3 regions of the Thauera sp. WB-2 genome follow, and region 3 is predicted to be linked to each of the others. Evidence: predicted binding sites of a transcription regulator. Region 3 holds the regulator's gene; each other region holds the start of a gene.
What was found. Region 3 encodes sigma-54, which starts transcription at its own class of promoters, with help from an activator protein. Its sites were predicted from a motif close to TGGCACGCTTNCTGCTNA; they were not measured.

Region 1: a site for sigma-54 is predicted at 977-994, ahead of xdp1 (exosortase-dependent surface protein XDP1). Genes of this name have one in related genera too.
Region 2: a site for sigma-54 is predicted at 982-999, ahead of nirB (nitrite reductase large subunit NirB). Genes of this name have one in related genera too.

Annotation. Positions count from the first base shown of each region.
Region 1 is NZ_CP088935.1:3,725,892-3,728,157, forward strand. It holds gene LQF09_RS16980 (ABCB family ABC transporter ATP-binding protein/permease) at 1-118, shown strand, start outside; gene xdp1 (exosortase-dependent surface protein XDP1) at 186-929, opposite strand; gene prsT (XrtA/PEP-CTERM system TPR-repeat protein PrsT) at 1,073-2,266, opposite strand, start outside.
Region 2 is NZ_CP088935.1:3,225,158-3,227,423, reverse strand. It holds gene nirB (nitrite reductase large subunit NirB) at 1-775, opposite strand, end outside; cobalamin riboswitch at 1,226-1,418, shown strand; gene bluB (5,6-dimethylbenzimidazole synthase) at 1,468-2,235, shown strand.
Region 3 is NZ_CP088935.1:3,840,398-3,842,663, forward strand. It holds gene lptB (LPS export ABC transporter ATP-binding protein) at 1-430, shown strand, start outside; gene LQF09_RS17520 (RNA polymerase factor sigma-54) at 453-1,919, shown strand; gene hpf (ribosome hibernation-promoting factor, HPF/YfiA family) at 1,937-2,260, shown strand.

The sequences.
Region 1 (2,266 bases), 110 kb from region 3:
CGTGCTCGACAAGGGCCGCATCGTCGAGCGTGGTCGCCATACGCCGCTGCTCGCCAAGGGCGGCGCCTATGCGCAGATGTGGCTGCTGCAGCAGCAGGAGGACGCCGCACAGGATTGAGCGCGGCGCACCGCCAAACAAAAGAGGCGCCCGCGGGCGCCTCTTTTGTTTGATGCTTGCAGACCGATCAGGCCGACTTCCAGCGCCGGCGCGTCGCGACCAAGCCGAGCAGACCCAAGCCGGCGAGGGCCAGCGAGCCGGGTTCGGGGACGCCCGGCGGCGGAGGCGGGGGCGGGATCTTGGTGACACCTGCAACTGATGCGATCTTGATGTAGTCGTGCCTGCCGTCACCGTTGGTGACGCCCGAAGCCGAGATCGCACCGGCACCGATGAGCCAGAAGCTCGAATACACCGAGGCGCCGGTGTTGTAAGTCCCGGTGGACGCGCCGTTGGCATAGTTGCCGACCAGCGACCAGCCGCTACTCAAGAGATTCGCGTACGTGTTGTTGGCGAGACTACCGGAGAAAGGCGTGGCGCCAGTGTAGGCGAGCAGGAAGAAATCGGAGTCGGTCTGGACCCAGCCAATGCTCACCTTGTCGAGTTTGACCTCCTGCGGCCCGAAATTGAGCAGCAGGGACTCGAAGCGGCCGTTCGTATCCATCGCATGCTCAGGCGCTGAGAGCGTTTCGTCGGCGTTGCCGCTGCTACCACCGGCTTTGCCGTCTGCACCGAGATGCTGCACGCCGACACCGCCGTCCCACTTGGTAACCGCACCGGAGCCGAGCTTTCCATCGTTCAAGTTGTACCACGCGCTCATTGCGGGCACGGTGGTCGACGTATTGAGATTCCACGTCGTCGAGGCGCTTGCCGCGCCCGAACCCAAGGCCAGGCCTGCAGTCACCAACGCACATGCGAGCTGTTTGTGATTCATCTTTTTTACCTTCTCACGTAGTTCTTTTCTACTGCTTTCACGACACTGAAGCACACTTCATGCCATAAAAAACAATCTCTTTAAAAACAATAACATGCTCAAAAACATTTGGCCTTGCCGCGAGCAAGTGTAAAAACTTCCGACTATTTTGCGCCCAGTTCGGCAAGCAGTGCCCGCGCCTCGCCGCGCCAGGAAAACTCACCCGGCATGGCAAGCGCAGCCTTCAGCTCATCCGCAGCCTCTCCCCGACGCCCCATCTTCGCCAGCACGTAGGCCAGGTGCCAGCGAATCTCGGCATTGTTCGGCGCGCGCAGGCGGGCATCGCGCAGGTAGCGCATCGATTCCTCGTAGCGCTGCAGCGAGGCCAGGACCCACCCCATGGTGTCCATCACCGCGGCGTCGCCCGGCGCGAGGCGCAGCGCCTCGCTGGCATGGGCGAGCGGATCGCCTTCGCCCAGCTCCAGCAGCACGATGGCGAGGTTGTTGCGCACGGCAGCGCTGGTACGGCCCACCGCAACCAAGGCTTCATAGGTTTCGCGGGCCTCGCGCAGCTGGCCGCTGCGCATCAGCAGCTCGGCCAGCAGCTCGCGCGCGGCGATATCGCCCGGCGCCTGCTGCACGCGCGCGCGCACCGGGGCAAGCGCCTGCGCCGGCTCACCCTGACGGACATGGACGTCCGCAAGCCGGTACAGCAATGCCGTGGATGGAGCACGCGCCATCGCCTCACGGAACAGGCGCGCCGCCTCTGCATGCTCGCCCCGCTCGCGGGCGAGATCACCAGCCAGGCGATAGCGCTCGAAATGGTTCGGGTGCGCTGCAAGCACGCGCTCAAGGTAGCCCGCTGCAAGCACGATGTTGCGCTCGGCGACCGCCGCCTCTACGGCAAGCACGAGCGCGTCGAGATCATCTGGCCGGCCTTGCAGCGCCTTGTCGGCCGAGTAGCGCGCGGCAACAGGATCGGCCGCAGCCAGTTGCATGTACCCGATGCGTACCAGGTGTGCGGTATCGAAGCCGGCAGCGCGCACCATCTCGCGCAGCACCTGCTGAGCGGCGCGGTTGTCCCCGGCGTCGATCTCGGTCTGCGCGAGCGCCGCTAGCGCGACCAGGTCGCCCGCACGCCGCGCGGCCAGTGCTCGCGCCACCTCACGCGCGCCGTCGCGGTTACCGGCCGCCGAGCGCAGTTCGATCAGGGTGAGGCCGTACTGAAGGTTGTCGCTTGCCTCGGCAAACGCCTTCTCCGCCCAGCGCTCGGCCTCTGCCAGCCGCCCCGCCCTGCGCTCGAGCAGCACATACTCGTACATCAGCCCGGCGTCTTGGCGATGCTTGCGCAACAAGGG
Region 2 (2,266 bases), 620 kb from region 3:
CGATGCCGCCACGGGCGCCGACGGCCAGTGCGTTCTGGCGCGCGAGCTCGTCGCGCGGACGGATGCCGGCGGAGAACACGATCATGTCGGTCTCCAGGTGGGTACCGTCGGCAAACACCATGCGGTGGCGGGCGCTGCGGCCGTCGGTGATCTCGACCGTGTTGCGCTCGGTGTGTACCTGCACGCCCAGGGCCTCGATCTTGCTGCGCAGGATGCGGCCGCCTTCGTCGTCCACCTGCACCGCCATCAGGCGGGGCGCGAATTCGACGACGTGGGTCTCGAGGCCGAGGTCGCGCAGCGCCTTGGCGCACTCCAGGCCGAGCAGGCCGCCGCCCACCACGACGCCCTTGCGCGAGATCGTGCCGGCCGCCTTCATCGCCTCGAGGTCCTCGATGGTGCGATAGACGAAGCACTGGTCGCGCTCGCTGCCCTTGACCGGCGGCACGAAGGGATAGGACCCCGTGGCCAGCACCAGCTTGTCGTAGGGCAGGGTGACGCCGTCCTGCGTCGTCACCGTGCGTGCGCGGCGGTCGATCGCCGCCGCGCGGCTGCCCAGCCGAAGCGTGAAGCCTGCCTCGGCGAAGAAGCCGGGGGCGACCAGCGAGAGGTCTTCCGCCGTCTTGCCGGCGAAGAATTCGGAGAGGTGCACACGGTCGTAGGCGACCCGCGGTTCCTCGCACAGTACGGTGACTTCCGCACCGGGGATCTGCAGTTGCCGGAGTTCCTCGAGGAACTTGTGGCTGACCATGCCATGGCCAACGAGAACGATCTTCATGCTGGTATCACTCATTCGGCCCCGCGTTGGACCTGGCGATACCTGGGCACGGGGTGAGCCCGGCTCAAGCATGACGGCCTCCGCGGGACGCGGTTCGACATCGGATGGAAATGGCCGGCGACATACGTATTCGTATCCGCCGGCCCCCACCTGCGTTGGCGGAGGCAAGCCCTGTTCGCATCCTTGCGTGCTGGGCTGGTTTGCAATAAGCACGGACCGTGCCATGCACTTCAACGCCTTGAAAACCCCGGATTGACTGGATCTGCCGCGATGGCAGATGCACCGGGCGCACTGTGTTGGTGCGCTTGTCACCAAGCTGGTGCACCGTGCCGGGCGGCGAAGGGGGGGAAGGGAGGAGTGAAGGGGGGGGAAGGGGAGGGGGGCAGGTGTAATACCGCGGCACGAGCCAGCGCACAGGTGTCGCGAGATGGAGGGCATGTGGCTAGAATCTGGCCCTCTCGACTTCGAGGTGCCTGCGCTTTGCGCGGGAGAATCGGGAAGGCGGTGCCAATCCGCCGCGCGCCCAGCGCCGTGAAGGGGATTGTCCGGGCAAGGTTCGCCCAGCCACTGGTCGTCAGGATCGGGAAGGCGTCCGGACGAGATGATCCGCAGCCGGAAGACCGGCCTCGAAGTGTTTCCTGCAGCCGTCTGGTCGGCGGCTGCCCACTGCTCGTCGACAAGGGGACTACTTCATGAGCAGCCAGACCCAGGTGCATTGCGCACCGCCGCAGGACACCCGTTTCCAGACCAACCCTCGGTTCAGCAGCGCCGAGCGCGACGCGGTGTATCGCGCCATCCACACCCGCCGTGACGTACGCGGCGAGTTCCTCCCCGACCCGATCCCGGATGACGTGCTGGCGCACGTGCTCACGGCCGCCCATCACGCGCCCTCGGTCGGCTTCATGCAGCCGTGGGATTTCATCGTCGTGCGCGCGCGCGCGGTGCGCGAGAAGATCCATGCCGATTTCCTCGCCGCCCATGCCGAGGCCGAGCAGATGTTCGAGGAGGGCAAGCGCGCCACCTACCGCAATCTCAAGCTCGAAGGCATCCTCGAGTCGCCGGTCAATATCTGCATCACCTGCGATCGCAGCCGTCACGGCCCGGTGGTGATCGGCCGCACCCACATCGGCGCCATGGACGTCTACAGCGCCGTGTGTGCAGTGCAGAACCTGTGGCTCGCGGCACGGGCCGAGAACCTCGGCGTAGGCTGGGTGAGCATCCTGCACCCGCCGGCGCTGCGTGAGGCACTCGGCATTCCGCCCGAGATCGTGCCCATCGCCTACCTGTGCATCGGCTACGTCCGCGACTTCCATGCCCGCCCCGAACTGGAGGCGGCCGGTTGGCTCAGGCGCGTGCCCTTGCCCGAACTGCTGCATTTCGATGGCTGGCAGGGCAGGGCAGATGCCGCGGGTGAGCGCTTGGTCGAGGCGATTGACCAGGTCGTGCCGGTTCTGCGTTGATCTGCATCAAAACCGGCCCCAGTGGCGGAAG
Region 3 (2,266 bases):
CATCCGTGCCGTGCTCGAGCTCCAAGGGCTCGAGGCGCACCAGGTGAAGACCCGGCTCGACGAACTGCTGCTCGAGCTTGGCATCAACCACCTGCGCGACAACACCGCCGTCTCACTCTCCGGCGGCGAGCGCCGGCGTTGCGAGATCGCGCGCGCACTTGCAACCGACCCGCGCCTGATCCTCCTCGACGAACCCTTCGCAGGGGTCGACCCGATCGCGGTGATCGACATCCAGAAGATCATCCGCTTCCTCAAGGAGCGCGGCATCGGCGTGCTGATCACAGACCACAACGTGCGCGAGACGCTCGGCATCTGCGATCGTGCGTACATCATCAGCGAGGGCCGGGTACTGGCAAGCGGCGAACCGGCCGAGATCATCGACAACGAAAGGGTGCGCCAGGTTTACCTGGGCGAGCATTTCCGCCTGTGAATCCGCGCGCGCGTCGACAGCGATGAAACCAAGCCTCCAGCTCAAGCTCTCCCAGCACCTTACCCTGACGCCGCAGCTGCAGCAGTCGATCAAGCTGCTGCAGCTGTCGACCATCGAGCTGAACCAGGAGATCGAGCGCTTCCTGCTCGAGAACCCGATGCTCGAGCGCAGCGACGGCGACGGTGTCGAGTTCGTACCACCGCTTCCACCGGGCAGCCCCCCCGAACACGAGGCCAGACAGCAACAGGCGAACACCCCCGAGGCGCCAGCCAGCGCTACGGACAGCGACGCCGGCGACCATGCCGACCATGGCAGCGCCGACGAAGGCATGGACTGGTCCAATGTCGGCAGCGGCGCATCGAGCCGCAGCGAGGACGACGACGACGTCGATTACCAGGAACTGCAGGCGGCCGGCGTCTCCCTGCGTGAACACCTCGACCAGCAGGTGTCGCTGTCGCCGCTGTCAGACCGCGACCGCGCCCTCGTGCGCTTCATCATCGAAGCCTTGGATGACGACGGCTACCTTCACCAGCCGCTCGATGAGCTCCTCGAACTGCTTCCGGACGACGCCGACGTCGATGTCGATGACCTGAGCATCGCGCTGCGCCACGTACAGAACCTCGAGCCCGCAGGCATCGGCGCGCGCAGCCCCAGCGAATGCCTGTCGCTGCAGCTCCGTACCCTGCCGGCTTCGGCGACGCGCACGCTCGCGCTCGAGATCGTCGACAAGCACCTCGAGCTGCTCGCCGAGCGCAACTTCGTCAAGCTCAAGAAGCTGACCGGCTGCGACGACGAGGCCCTGCGCGCCGCCCATGCCCTGATCTGCAGCCTCGATCCCCACCCCGGCTCGCGTTACTCGAACGCCGAGACGCGCTACGTACTGCCGGATGTGGTCGTACGCAAGCTGCGCGGGCGGTGGACGGTCAGCCTGAACCAGGAGGCAATGCCGCGTCTGCGCATCAACCGCCTGTATGCCAGCCTGCTGCAGCAGAACCGCGGCCAGGGTGGCGGCCTGAGCGGACAGTTGCAGGAGGCACGCTGGCTGATCAAGAACGTGCAGCAGCGCTTCGACACCATCCTCCGGGTGTCCCAGGCCATCGTTGACCAGCAGAGGCAGTTCTTCGATCATGGGGAGGTGGCAATGCGGCCACTCACCCTCCGGGAGATCGCGGACCAACTCGAGCTGCACGAGTCCACCGTGTCGCGCGTGACCACGCAGAAGTACATGGCGAGTCCGCGCGGGGTGTTCGAACTCAAGTATTTCTTCGGTAGTCACGTCGCCACCGACACCGGTGGAGCGGCCTCGTCTACGGCGATTCGCGCGCTGATTCGCCAACTGGTTGACGCCGAGGACAGCAAGAAGCCGCTGTCCGACGCCAAGATTGCCGAAGTCCTTGGCCAGCAGGGTATCGTGGTCGCACGGCGCACGATCGCCAAGTATCGCGAATCCCTCAATATCCCGCCGGTCAGCCTGCGCAAATCCATCTGACAAAAACAGGAGTCAACATGAATCTCAACATCACCGGGCGCCACGTCGAAGTCACTCCGGCCATTCGCGACTACGTCACCTCCAAGCTTGATCGCGTCATCCGTCACTTCGACAACGTCACCAGTGTCGCGGTGATCCTCTCGGTCGAGAAGCTCAAGCAGAAGGCCGAGGTCACCCTGCACGTGCGCGGCAAGGACATCTTCGTCGAAAGCGATGATGCCGACCTGTACGCGGCCATCGACGCGATGACCGACAAGCTCGACCGCCAGGTGCAGAAGTACAAGCAGAAACTGGCCGACCACAACCACGAGACGATCAAGCACCAGGCCCCCGAAGCCTGACGCTTT